DNA from 4 places in the Rhizobium sp. BR 250 genome. Region 1 is predicted to be linked to each of the others. Evidence: predicted binding sites of a transcription regulator. Region 1 holds the regulator's gene; each other region holds the start of a gene.
What was found. Region 1 encodes PhoB, which activates phosphate uptake and scavenging genes when phosphate is short. Its sites were predicted from a motif close to TGTCATNNANCTGTCAT; they were not measured.
Positions count from the first base shown of each region.

Region 2: the regulator PhoB is predicted to act here: its motif matches at 1,716-1,732, upstream of QD336_RS02775 (esterase-like activity of phytase family protein).
Region 3: the regulator PhoB is predicted to act here: its motif matches at 1,500-1,516, upstream of QD336_RS00875 (UDP-2,3-diacylglucosamine diphosphatase).
Region 4: the regulator PhoB is predicted to act here: its motif matches at 2,092-2,108, upstream of QD336_RS15680 (DapH/DapD/GlmU-related protein).

Region 1 is NZ_JARWKW010000003.1:48,508-51,914, forward strand. It holds gene QD336_RS05470 (aspartate aminotransferase family protein) at 1-27, opposite strand, end outside; gene QD336_RS05475 (GcrA family cell cycle regulator) at 459-992, shown strand; gene phoB (phosphate regulon transcriptional regulator PhoB) at 1,554-2,237, opposite strand; gene phoU (phosphate signaling complex protein PhoU) at 2,268-2,993, opposite strand; gene pstB (phosphate ABC transporter ATP-binding protein PstB) at 3,090-3,407, opposite strand, start outside.
Region 2 is NZ_JARWKW010000001.1:558,198-561,604, forward strand. It holds gene QD336_RS02775 (esterase-like activity of phytase family protein) at 1-1,665, opposite strand, end outside; gene hupB (DNA-binding protein HupB) at 2,015-2,290, opposite strand; gene lon (endopeptidase La) at 2,581-3,407, opposite strand, start outside.
Region 3 is NZ_JARWKW010000001.1:172,595-176,001, forward strand. It holds gene QD336_RS00870 (NADP-dependent malic enzyme) at 1-1,342, opposite strand, end outside; gene QD336_RS00875 (UDP-2,3-diacylglucosamine diphosphatase) at 1,571-2,407, shown strand; gene dgcA (N-acetyl-D-Glu racemase DgcA) at 2,902-3,407, opposite strand, start outside.
Region 4 is NZ_JARWKW010000009.1:90,653-94,059, reverse strand. It holds gene ppx (exopolyphosphatase) at 1-1,390, shown strand, start outside; gene QD336_RS15680 (DapH/DapD/GlmU-related protein) at 1,421-2,053, opposite strand; gene QD336_RS15675 (hypothetical protein) at 2,207-2,554, opposite strand; gene QD336_RS15670 (YunG family protein) at 2,724-3,071, opposite strand; gene QD336_RS15665 (esterase-like activity of phytase family protein) at 3,311-3,407, opposite strand, start outside.

The DNA.
Region 1 (3,407 bases):
GAACAATGGCGCGGCGGCTTCGGCCATGGCTGTATCACTCCTTGCGCGGATGCGCTGTCAGACGGTTGTCAATAGGCTGGCGAGGTTATCCCCCGCCTGAAAATCAAAAATGCCGCCTTGCGGCGGCACCGGCACTATTGTCACTTCGCCTGCCGATGTCAACAAAAGTCCGCATTTCCCGGGCGTCTCAAGCACTAGTAGACGGTGGCGAATGAGCCCCAAGGTGTTGCCTTTCAGACTCAACTCGCCAGCAAGTTGGGGAAAACCGGAAAATCGATTCCAGATGATTCCCCCGACTCTTGCCACGGAGTCGGGCTGGCACTAGGTTAATCGCTAATTACTAGACTGCATTGCGGCGGAACTAGTCACCGAAAATCTGGCGGAAACCACGCTTGCGGCACGCCCGCGGGGCGGAGAGGGATTCTGCCGAAAATACACGCGAAAAGCGGAGAAGCGGCATGAACTGGACAGACGAGCGAGTCGAGAAACTCAAGAAATTGTGGTCCGAGGGGCTTAGCGCCAGCCAGATAGCAGCACAGCTGGGCGGTGTCAGCCGTAATGCCGTGATCGGCAAGGTCCACCGTCTCAATCTGCCGGGACGCGTCAAGGCCGGCGGCCCTGTCACTTCGGCGCGTTCCGCGCCCAAGCGCACGGCCGCCCCTGCTCCCCGCGCGACAAATTTCGCGACCCGCGTCAACGCGACGCCCGCACGGGTCTTGAGCCGCTCCAACGCGGCAACGGCACTGCATGAGGAAATCGATATCGAGACCGCCGAAGTTCTCGACTATGTTCCCTCCAGAAACGTCGTAACGCCGATTTCCCGTCGCCTGACACTGACGGAACTGACGGAACGCACCTGCAAGTGGCCGGTCGGCGATCCGCTCAAGGACGATTTTCATTTTTGCGGTTGTGAAGCACTGGAATCTTCACCCTATTGCAAGTTCCATGCAAAGCTCGCCTACCAGCCGGTGAGCGAGCGTCGCAAAGCTTGAGTGTTGCGGCACGCATTTGACACTCAAAAACTACGGGCCTTCGGGCCCGTTTTTTTATGACATAAAGTCAGAGGTTCTTTGCGGTCTCGGAATCAACCCAAGGGCAGATATCCCGCACCTCGCCTTCCTGAAAACCGGGCATGTTCCACTGTCGGCCGGTTTGAATTTCTGGACAGGGTACACGACTTTGGTCCTTGCGGAGTTTCAGCCATATCGCGACGTGGCGTGCCCAAACAAAGCGTAACGTCGTCCTTGCGATGAGGGATTGCACCAGACACTCCGGCGTCATCCTTGGGCGTGTCGCGAGGATCCGCAACCTTTGATTTTTTGACGCGCATATCCTCCGGGAGGCGTTCGCCATCAACTGCAGGCGGTCTAGAAACCGGATGGCAGCGGTGTGATCCGACAATCCGGATTTACACCGCATTTAAAGCCCCCTGAGTACGATGCCCGCTTTTGAAAAGATCCATAGTCAAAAAGCCCGAAACCGTTTCCGGTTTCGGGCTTCTAAATTTTCGGTTGCACTATCGGCCTTGGCGAAACTGTGCCGTTTGGTCTGGCTCAGGCTTCCATCGAATATCCGGCACCACGCACGGTGCGGATGACATCCTGCATATGCGAAAAATTGAGCGCCTTGCGCAGGCGTCCGACATGAACGTCGACAGTGCGCTCGTCGACATAGATATCGTGGCCCCAGACGCCATCCAGCAACTGCGAACGGGAAAACACCCGGCCCGGAGAGGTCATCAGGAACTCCAGCAGGCGGAACTCCGTCGGGCCGAGGCGCACTTCGCGGCTTTTGCGGTGAACGCGATGGGTCTCGCGATCCAGCTCGATATCACCGCATTTCAGCACCGAGGACAGAACCTCGGGACGCGCCCGGCGCAGCATGGCCTTGACGCGGGCCATGAGTTCCGGCGTCGAGAACGGCTTGACGACATAATCGTCAGCGCCGGTGGCGAGGCCGCGAACCCTCTCGCTTTCCTCGCCGCGCGCGGTCAGCATGATGATGGGCAGGCGTTCGGTTTCCGGCCGCATTCTCAAACGCCGGCACAGCTCGATGCCGGAAACACCGGGCAACATCCAATCCAGAATGAGAAGGTCCGGAATACGCTCCTGCAGCCGGATTTCCGCCTCGTCGCCACGGGGTATCGTGTCGACGTCATATCCCTCAGCCTCGAGATTGTAACGAAGCAGGACGCTCAACGCCTCCTCGTCTTCCACAACTGCAATCTTGGGCACCATATGCTAACTCCGCAAGCCTTCGCCTGTCTGTTACTCGGTCACCGAACCGAGCGTGTTGGAACTGTCGTCCTTCGGACGCTCGCCCTCCGGCTGGCTGCCGGTGGTCATGTAATAGATCGTCTCGGCGATATTGGTGGCGTGGTCGCCGATACGCTCGATGTTCTTGGCGCAGAAGAGAAGATGCGTGCAGGTGGTGATGTTGCGCGGATCTTCCATCATGTAGGTCAGAAGCTCACGGAAGAGCGACGTATACATGGCGTCGATTTCCTCGTCGCGCTCGCGGATGGCATTGGCCTTCTCGGCGGAGCGGGTGGAATAGACGTCAAGCACTTCCTTGAGCTGTACCAGCGCTAGTTCCGACAGGTGCTCGATGCCGCGGGCGAGCTTGCGCGGCACGCCGGTTCCGGCAACCGCGATCACGCGCTTGGCGGTGTTCTTGCCAAGATCGCCAACGCGCTCCAGATCAGCTGCGATACGCAGGGTGCCGATGATCTCGCGAAGGTCGGCCGCCATCGGCTGGCGTCTGGCGATGGTGACGATGGCCTTGTCGCCGATCTCGCGCTCGGAATGATCGAGGATCGCGTCGTCGGAAATGACCTTCTGGGCAAGTGCGGCATCGGAATTGACGAGCGCACGCACGGCGTCGGCGCACATCTGTTCCGCAAGACCGCCCATTTCGGCGATGCGACGTGTGAGGAATTTCAATTCGTCGTCATAGGCCGACAGAATATGCGAATGGGTCGTTGTCTGTGTCATGGTCTAGTCCTCCGGCTTGGCCTTCATGCGCGTGCCCGGAAGCGGGCACGGCAGAGGCACCAGTCTTGTTCGGTTTCGAGAAAGCGCTGGCCAGGATCAGCCGAAGCGGCCCATGATGTAATCCTGCGTGCGCTGGTCGTCCGGATTGGTGAACATCTTGTCGGTTTCGTTTTCTTCGACAAGATGACCAAGGTGGAACATGGCCGTGCGCTGGGAAACACGTGCCGCCTGCTGCATGGAGTGCGTGACGATGACGATCGTGTAATTCGTCCGCAGTTCGTGGATCAGTTCCTCGACCTTTGCAGTCGCGATCGGGTCAAGCGCTGAACAGGGTTCGTCCATCAGGATCACTTCCGGGCTGACGGCAACCGCGCGTGCGATGCACAGACGCTGCTGCTGGCCACCGGAAAGACC
Region 2 (3,407 bases), on a different contig from region 1:
AAGCAGTTCCTTCGGCAGTGCGATCTCAGCCTTGATCTCGCCCTTGGCATTGACGTTGTAAAGCGCGTGCGGAACGAGCTTGGCACTGTCGCCTTCCGACGCCAGCCAGAAGCCACCCTTGCCGTCGAGCGTGATACCTTCGATGTCGAGTTTCTGGGCAGCGATACCGTCACGCTTCACCCGCAATACGCTGGTGATGGTGGCGGGCTTCTTCGTGGCGTCGATGGTGTAGATCGACGGCTGGTTGCCATAGACCGAGTCGGAAACGGCATAGAGGATGCCGGGCTTTTCGGCGTCACCAACCAGGCCGGAGAGCGCACCCCAGCCGATCGGCGCGCCGTCGACGGTGGCGGAAACGAGCTGCGGATAGGCCGGCTGGCCTTCGGCGCGCTCATAGAGCATGACATGCGAGCGGACGCCGCCGTCTTCGATCAGATCCACCTCATTGGCGGTGGCGAGAAGGTTGCGCGACGGGATGGCAACCGCACCTTCCGGGGAAACGCCCGAAGGCAGGAGCTGCGTCAGCTGCGGCTCTGCGCCGGTATCCTTGTAGACGGCAACGACGGAGGCGCGCTCGGCAAGGACGAAGAAATACTTCTGGCCATCGAAGGTCGCGGCCTCAAGACCTTCCGGCTCGATACCCTTGGCCTTGGAACGCTTTTCCGGATAGTGGCCGATGGCGGCAACGGCGTGCTCGAGCGAAGCACCCGATTCGTAGACGAGCTTGCCCGTCTTGTCGAAGATGGTGAAGCCGCGCGAACCGCCCTGCCAGTCGCCCTCATTGGCGACGACGATGCGGTCATTATCCAGCCACTTCACCGCATCCGGCTCGCGCTTGCGGCCTTCCTGCTTGTCGGTGAACTTCAGCTGGCCGTCGGTCTTGGTGTCGATGCCTTCCAGATTGACGGTGCCGGCGGAGAAATGCGTCTTCACCGTGCCGGTTTTTCCGTCGAGAATGACGATGTGGTTGTTTTCCTGCAGCGTCAGCGCGATCTCGCCATTGGCGTTGATCGAGACGAATTCCGGCTCCGGATCTTCCGGGGAGATTTCGGCAAGGCCGGTCAGCTCGATCTTCTTCAGCGTTGCGCAATCGGCAACACCGTCCTTCAGGCCGACAGTGACCAGGTAACCGGCAGGCATCTGCGGCAATGCGCCTTCGTTCACTTCTTCATCGCGCTCATTTTCGATGGCGATGGCGGCAAAGGTCTTGTCCGGGGAAATGGCGACGGAATCGGGCTGACCGCCGAGATCGCAGCTCGTGTCGATCTTCTTGGTGGCGATATCGACCGTCACCAGCTTGCCGGAGGGCTTGGCGCGGTTTTCGGACGTGTTGACACCGGCCAGAACCTTTGCGCCGATGGCGGCAACGGAGGTAGGCTCGCCCTGCAGCAGCAATGCGCCGCCGGCCTTGGGAGCCTTTGCGTCCGTAATGTCGATGAAGCCGATGCCGCCGAGGGGGCTGTCCGAATAGATCAGCGTCTTGCCGTCTTCGCTGGCGGTGATGATTTCAGCCGAGGTGACGGATTTGGCGTCCTTGTCGGCGGGAAGGTTCTTCGCCACCGGGAAAGACGCGATGCGGTTGAAAACCGGCTCGGCAGCGGCCGGGAAGGCAGCGGATGCGAGCAGTGCCGCGGTCAAAGCCATTTGAGAAAATCGGAACGCCATTTTAATCCCCCTTGGGTCCAGAAATACCCCAAGGCTTCTGCGTCAAAGACATGACAGTGGCATGACATTTCATTGCAGGAATCAAAAAGCCCGGCCGTAAAGGCCGGGCTTTCGTGTTTCTGCGCACATTCCGCGTTTCGAAACGCCGTGTGTCCGGATGGAAAGCTACACAGGCGCAGGCGCCGAGACCTTCAATCCATACCATACCGGATGAAACCGGGCCGCCCGAAAGAGCTTTCGAAGGCCGCCCCTTTATGCCGGTTGATGGCATGAGCGCGTCACAACATGCTTCCTCGTGAACCTGAAAAGCCGCCCGCCCGCCGCCGGGCGTTGCGGCTTTCCGGAAAACTTACGAGTTAACGGCGTCCTTCAGGCCCTTGCCTGCGGAAAACTTCGGTACGTTGCGAGCCGGAATATCGACTTCAGCACCCGTGGAAGGGTTACGACCCTTGGAGGCTTCACGACGGCTGACGGAGAAGCTGCCGAAGCCAGCGAGACGGATGTCGCCACCGCTCTTCAGTTCGTTCTGTACGGTTTCGAATACGGCATCAACAGCGGAAGCAGCATCTGCCTTCGTGAGACCAGCCTTTTCGGCAACAGCAGAGACGAGCTCGTTCTTGTTCATGTTTCCACCCCTTTCAATGGTTTGAAACGACTAGGAATTAAGCCGGCGCAGAATACGTTTGCATCCGCGCACAGCAACTCAAAAGCGCTGGAATCGCCTGAAAAACAAGGGGTCTGCGATTTTTTTCACAAAAAAGGCCGACATTTCTGCCGGCCTTCCACATATTCGTGCCAATTTGGCATCAGTTGCGCGGAGCGGAGCACCGCGCGCGCCCTCTGACACCTAACGCATTGATTCTATGCATTGCCCGTCGCGAAAGGCGATTCCCGCCCTCGCGACGATGCCATCCATCAATGCGCGATCGTCTGGCTGCCGTCGTCGACGCCTTCGACCGTTGCGATCACCGGCGTCTCGATGCTGCCGTCCCACTCGATGGGCTCCGGCGTGCGGATGAGGGCGTGCCTGATGACCTCGCCCATGCGCGAAACCGGGATGATCTCCATCTCGTTCTTCACATTGTCCGGAATCTCCGCCAGATCCTTGGCGTTTTCTTCCGGAATCAGCACCTTCTTGATGCCGCCGCGCAGAGCCGCAAGCAGCTTTTCCTTCAGGCCGCCGATCGGCAGCACGCGACCGCGCAGCGTGATCTCGCCCGTCATCGCCACGTCCTTCGAGACCGGAATACCGGTCATGATGGAGACGATGGCGGTGGCCATGGCAACACCGGCAGACGGACCGTCCTTCGGGGTTGCCCCTTCCGGAACGTGGACGTGGATGTCGCTCTTGTCGAAGCGCGGCGGTTCGATGCCGAAGTCCACGGCGCGCGAACGGACATAGGATGCCGCCGCCGAAATGGATTCCTTCATCACTTCCTTGAGGTTGCCGGTGACCGTCATGCGGCCCTTGCCCGGCATCATCACGCCTTCGATGGTGAGCAGCTCACCGCCGACTTCCGTCCAGGCCAGACCCGTGACGACACCGACCTGATCCTCGCGCTCGGCCTCGCCGTGGCGGAACCGCGGAACGCCCAGATAATCCGGAACGTTGGCAGCGGTGACTTCCACGGACTTGACCTTGCCCTTGATGATCTCGGTGACAGCCTTGCGCGCCAGCTTCATCAGCTCGCGCTCGAAGCTGCGCACGCCCGCCTCGCGGGTGTACTGCTGGATCACGACCA
Region 3 (3,407 bases), on a different contig from region 1:
TAAAGACCGGCTTCATGATGAAGCCCGAGCGCCAGACGAAACGGTTCAGCTGGTCGAGATAGGCTTCGAAATCGGTGATCGGCCGGGCGGCGACACCGCTTGCGGCGGCGGCACGGGCAACGGCCGGCGCGATGCGCAGGATGAGGCGTGGATCGAAGGGCGAGGGAATGAGATAGTTCGGGCCGAAGACCGGCGTTTCGCCGCTATAGGCCCTGGCGGCCACTTCGGAAACTTCCTCGCGGGCAAGCTCGGCGATGGCCTGCACGGCGGCCATCTTCATTTCTTCGTTGATGGTCGTCGCGCCGCAATCCAGCGCGCCGCGGAAGATATAGGGGAAGCAGAGAACGTTGTTCACCTGGTTCGGGAAGTCCGAACGGCCGGTGCAGATCATCGCATCCGGACGGGCCGCACGCGCCGCCTCCGGCATTATCTCGGGATTGGGGTTGGCGAGTGCGAGGATCAGCGGATTTTCCGCCATGCGCTCCAGCAGTTCCGGCTTCAGCACGCCGGCGGCCGAAAGGCCGAGGAAGACATCGGCGCCGTCGATGGACTCAGCCAGCACGCGCTTGTCGGTCTTCTGGGCGTAGACTTCCTTCCACTCGTCCATCAGCGTGTTGCGGCCGTCATAAACGAGGCCTTCAATGTCATGGACCCAGATGTTTTCCTTTTTCGCGCCCATGGCGACGAGCAGGTTGAGGCAGGCAAGGGCAGCAGCACCCGCGCCGGAGGCGACGATCTTGACGCTCGCGAGCGACTTGCCCGCCAGTTCCAGCGCATTGGTGACGGCGGCGGCAACGATGATCGCGGTGCCGTGCTGGTCGTCGTGGAAGACGGGGATATTCATCTTCTCGCGCAGCTGGCGTTCCACCTCGAAACATTCCGGCGCCTTGATATCCTCAAGGTTGATACCGCCGAAGGTGGGCTCCAGCGCCGAAATGGTCGACACCATGTCATTGATGCCGGGGGCGTCGATCTCGATATCGAAGACGTCGATGCCCGCGAATTTCTTGAAGAGGACGGCCTTGCCTTCCATGACGGGCTTGGAAGCAAGCGGGCCGATATTGCCGAGGCCGAGCACCGCCGTACCGTTGGAGATGACGGCGACGAGATTGGCGCGGGCGGTATATTCCGCTGCGGTTTCCGGGTTTTCATGGATGGCGAGGCAGGGGGCGGCAACACCCGGCGAATAGGCGAGCGCGAGATCGCGCTGGTTGCCGAGTGGCTTGGTGGCCTGGATTTCCAGCTTGCCGGGGCGCGGATAGCGGTGGAAAAAGAGCGCCTGTTCCTCGATGTCGGCCTTTGCCGTGTTGGCGGGCGTGTTGTTCTTATCGTGAGAGGTCATTCTTCCACCGTCATGTCTGGTTCAATTCCGGCCCTCTGAATACAACAAACTTCCCTGCGGTACAGCCGTTATTTACGGGCATCTTATGCAAATGCGGCCACGGCTTATTCGCGTTTTCGTGAAGGCTTTCGTCATATTCCCTATAAAAACCGGCGTCTGTCATGTTGCTGCAACACGAGTCTGGTTCTGAGAGGTAAGAAAGCCGCAGGGACGCAACCGAACAGGGGGATGAAATCCGTGGCCGGTCAAATCGAAACCAGACAGTTCAGAACGCTTTTCATTTCGGATGTTCATCTCGGCTCCAAGGCGGCCAAGACGGACTATCTGCTCGACTTCCTGAAATATCACGAGGCCGAGACGATCATTCTCGTGGGCGACATCGTCGACGGCTGGCGCCTGCGCCGCAGCTGGTACTGGCCGCAGGGCTGCAACGACGTGGTGCAGAAGCTGCTGCGCAAGGCCCGCAAGGGCACGCGCATCGTCTATATTCCCGGCAATCACGATGAATTCCTGCGGGAATTCCCCGGCATGCATTTCGGCGGCATCGAAGTGGCCGAGCGCATGATCCACGAGGCGGCCGACGGCAAGAAATACCTCATCATCCATGGCGACGAGTTCGACGTGGTGGTGCGCAATGCCCGCCTGCTCGCCTATCTTGGCGACTGGGCCTATGACGCGGCCATCGCCATCAACATCGCCATCGCCGCCGTGCGCCGCCGCATCGGCCTGCCTTACTGGTCGTTTTCGGCCTGGGCCAAGCTGCAGGTCAAGCACGCGGTCAACTTCATCGGCGAATTCCAGCGCGTGGTGGCCGACGAGGCGCGCCGCAACAATGTCGACGGCGTCATCTGTGGCCATATTCACCATGCGGTGATGGAGGACATGGACGGCATTCGCTACATCAATACCGGCGACTGGGTGGAAAGCTGCACGGCGATTGCCGAAAATGCCGATGGCAGCTTCGAGCTGATCACCTGGATGCAGACGAGCGGTGCTTCCGAACATGTTTCGGGAGAAATGGAGCCGGTGGAAATCCCGGGTCTGATCGGCAAGCACGCGGCTTGAATTGCTGCTTGACGGGGGCGGTTCATCGCCAGGCGTGGCCCCACTCTCTGTCGTCATCCTCGGGCTTGTCCCGAGGATCGGCAACCGATCGATTTTACGCGACGTGGATAGATCCTCGGGACAAGCCCGAGGATGACGCTGAATCTGCGGCAAAGTGGGTGGTCGTCTTGATGTGATGCTGCATGGACCGCTTTGACGGTCGGCGCAGTGTTTGCACGCGAAACCCGAACGTTACCACCACTCCCATAATTCCGGCCGGGCCGGACAAATCAGCGTCTTCATAGACGAACCGCAGCTAGCTCATATGGAGCGAGCTGTCACCGCTTGTTTCTTTTCCCCGAGGGGGAGAAGTCCGCGGCAGTGGGATGAGGGGGCGAGGGTGGAGATATCCGGAGAGCGAGTTCCCTCATCCGATCCTTCGGGCCACCTTCTCCCCGGCGGGGAGAAGAAACCAGCCGCGACGTTTGCATCCCTTTCCCTCCGATATTCTGGGTTTACCCCCACAATTCCGGCCGCGCCGGATAAACCAACGAGCCCTCATAGACCAAGCCGGGCTGCCGGTCCTCAGCCAGCAGCAGCGGCCCGTCGAGATCGGCAAAGGTCGCGCCTTGAGCGGCCAGCACGGCAGGTGCCATGCCGAGCGAGGTGCCGAGCATGCAGCCGACCATGATGGTGAAGCCGAGCCGTTCTGCTTCCGCCTTCATGACAAGCGCTTCCGTCAGGCCGCCGGTCTTGTCGAGCTTGATGTTGATCGCGTCATAACGGTCGCGCAGGCCGGCGAGGTCTCTCGTCGAATGCACGCTTTCGTCGGCGCAGATCAGCACGGGATGGTCGATGCGGGCGAGGATGGCGTCCTTGCCGGCGGGCAGGGGCTGTTCGATCAGCGATATCTTCAGTTCGGCGGCCAGTCCCAGGTAATATTCGATATTCCCGTCGTTCCAACCTTCGTTCGCATCGATGATGATGCGCGCCTCGGGCGCTGCGGCGCGCACGGCCCGCA
Region 4 (3,407 bases), on a different contig from region 1:
GGTCCTTTGCGGCCTTGGCAAGGGACTGGCGCTGACGGGCCGCATGCATGAGGAAGGTGTCAGCCGGGCGCTGATGGCGTTGAGGCGCTTCCATGTGCTTTCCGAACAGGCGCAGGCGCAGAAGCTTTATGTGCTGGCGACGGCTGCGGCGCGTGAAGCGGAAAACGGCCCGGATTTCATCCGTGAAGCCGAAGCCATTCTCGGCTGCGAGATCGAGGTGCTGTCCGGCGAAAAGGAAGCACTTTATTCGGCCTATGGCGTGATCAGCGGTTTCCATGATCCCGATGGCATCGCTGGCGACCTCGGCGGCGGTTCGCTCGAGCTCATCGACATCAAGGGCAAGAGCTGCGGCGAGGGCATCACCCTGCCGCTCGGCGGCCTGCGGCTGTCGGAACAATCGGACGGCTCGCTGGAAAAGGCAGCCACCATCGCCAGAAAACACGTCAAATCCTTTGCGAAGCTTCTGGCGGCGGGTGAGGGGCGCACCTTTTATGCGGTCGGCGGCACCTGGCGAAACATCGCCAAACTGCATATGGAGATCACCGGCTATTCGCTGCATATGATGCAGGGATATGAATTGCCGCTGGAGGAAATGCTGAATTTTCTGGAGGAGGTCATCGTCTCCCGGGACAGCAAGGATCCGGCCTGGCAGGCGGTCTCCAAGAACCGCCGTTCGCTGCTGCCCTTCGGCGCCATCGCCATGCGCGAAGTCCTGAAGGTGATGAAACCGGCAAAGATCGCCTTTTCGGCGCAGGGTGTGCGCGAAGGTTATCTTTATTCGCTGCTGACGGAAGAGGAGCGGGATTCCGATCCGCTGCTGGTCGCGGCGGATGAGCTTGCCATTCTGCGCGCCCGCTCGCCAGAACATGCGCGCGAACTGGCGGACTGGAGCGGTCGCACCTTTCCGGTCTTCGGCATTGATGAGACCGAAGAGGAGAGCCGTTACCGGCAGGCGGCCTGCCTTCTGGCCGATATCAGCTGGCGCGCCCATCCGGACTATCGCGGCTTGCAGGCGCTCAACATCATCGCCCATTCGTCCTTCGTGGCGATCACCCATCCCGGCCGCGCCTATATTGCGCTCGCCAATTATTATCGCTTCGAAGGCCTGAACGATAACGGCACCACGGAGCCGCTTGCGGTAATGGCAGGCGAACGTCTGCAGGAACTCGGCAAGCTGCTCGGCGGCCTGCTGCGTGTCGTCTACCTCTTTTCGGCCTCGATGCCGGGCGTCGTCGACCATCTGAAATTCCGCAAATCCGACAATCCGGATCTCGATCTGGAATTCGTCGTGCCGCATGATTATTGCGATTTCGCGGGCGAGCGTCTGGATGGCCGTTTGCAGCAGCTGGCGAAGCTGACGGGCAAGCGACTGGCCTTCGTATTCGAGTGACGAGCGGCGATGCCCGTCTTGCGGCGCTGGCTACGACCAGCGCTCGCAAAAGGCTTCGATATCGCTCGACTGAAAGTCGGCAAGCCGCGCCATGATCGTCTCGAATGGCCAGTCCCACCAGGCGATGGAAGCAAGCTTCGCCGCGATGGATCGCGAAAAGCGCTCGCGAATGATTTTCGCAGGAACACCGCCGACGATGGTGTAGGGCGGCACATCTCTGGTGACCACGGCACCGGCGGCAAGTACCGCGCCGTCTCCAACCGTTACACCCGGCAAGACGATGACCCCGTGACCGATCCAGACATCATGGCCGATGATGGCGCGATCCTGCTTTCGCTGGTCGAAAAAGGCGTCGTCGCGCACCGCATCGGCGGAGTAATATTCCGGGCAGTAGCTGAAACGATGCATGGATGGCCGGTCCATCGGATGGTTCGGCGCACCGATCCTGACTTCCGCGGCGATGGCGCAGAACTTTCCGATTATCGCGTCCCCTACCATGCAGCGGGGACCGAGATAGGAGTAGCTCCCGAGTTCGACATTATGCAGCGAGGTATCAGCCAGAATTTCGCAGCATTCACCGATGCTTGAATCCCTTATGCTCGCTGTCGCATGAATAACGGTCTCTGCGATTTTCGGGCGCTTGATCTGAGCGGTCGAGTCCATTCCAGTCTCCGGATTTCGCGCCTGCTTAACCGGGGATGATGAAGGGTCTGTGACGCGGGATGGTGAAAGCAGTCCGGTCGTGGCCGCCGGCTTTTCTCTCAAGTGCGGATCACGCCGGTTGCTCGCGCAGACGTCTTCTCTTCATGAGGCGCATCACCTGACGGTGACATCGACCGGGGTTTCTTTTTTCTCCCAATAGTGCTCGGTTATGTTCCGAGCGTTGCGAATGATGTGACCGGCGATTTCAGGGTCTCCGCCCTCGAAGGTCTTCGGGTCGGCCCCGCATAGGAGCAGGAAGAGCTGCTGATGCGCGACTGCGGCAAAATAGTCATGGGGCGGTGGCTGCATGTCCGAATCGACGGTCTTGAACGCTTCAGCGACCTCTTTGCTGGCGCGCTCAAGGGCGGCGTGAATGCTCGCCATCATCGCCGCTTCCTTGCGTTCCAATATATCCTGGATCTGCCGCTCTGCCGGTGTCGGTACCGGACAACTCTCACTCATCAAAGACTCTCCTGTCACTGCGTCCATTGCGCCAGCCAGGATTATCGCATTGATTGTGACCGCTTTGCGGAAAGGCAGAAATTGCGGTTGTGGAACGGGGCGGAATAATTGCGCGTCATGCCGGAAGTCGCCGGGTAAACCGCAGGTGCGAAATTCCCGCGTAAACGGTTCAGCCGTGCCCCAATGCCTTTCTGATGCAGGCGCTGAGATAGGCATATTGCAGCGGCGTTATCGTCGCCATGGCCTCCGTGCGGCTGGCAAGCCTGTCCTGATAACCGACCGGAATATCGAACTGGGCGAAGGTGAAGTCCCAGCGAATGCCTTCGACGATATTGTAGAAATGCTCGGCGCCGCTGACAGCGGTTTTGGCGAGTTCACCGCCGAAAATATCCTGCACCACCAGGGCGGTGACGCTGCCTTGTCCCTTGGCGGGGTTTTCGCGCGACCAAAGGCTGCTGGTCTCACCCGACCAGCTTTTCTTCAGGGCGTAATATAGTCTCTCTGCATGGTCCTGCATGAAATGTCTTCTTTTCCGCAAGCATGTTTCGGTTAAAGCATTTCCAGCAAAACTGTGCTCGGTTTTGCGTCCGGAAATGCGCAAAAACAAAGAGTTAGAGCAATGGAGGTGAACCGGTGTTCACCGGAATTGCTCCAGCTCTGGAGAATCGGAACGGAGCGCCATGCAGACATTGTGTCTGCCGGGCGCTCCGTCGGGATCATTCGCCGCTGCCAAAGCGATTGACAGCAGCTTCGGTCTTACTTGGCGTCAAGCAGGTCCTTGACGTCCAGCAGGACGAATTCGTTGTCGTCAGCCTTGTCCAGCGCACGGCCGGCCGAGAAGGGCAGGTTGTTG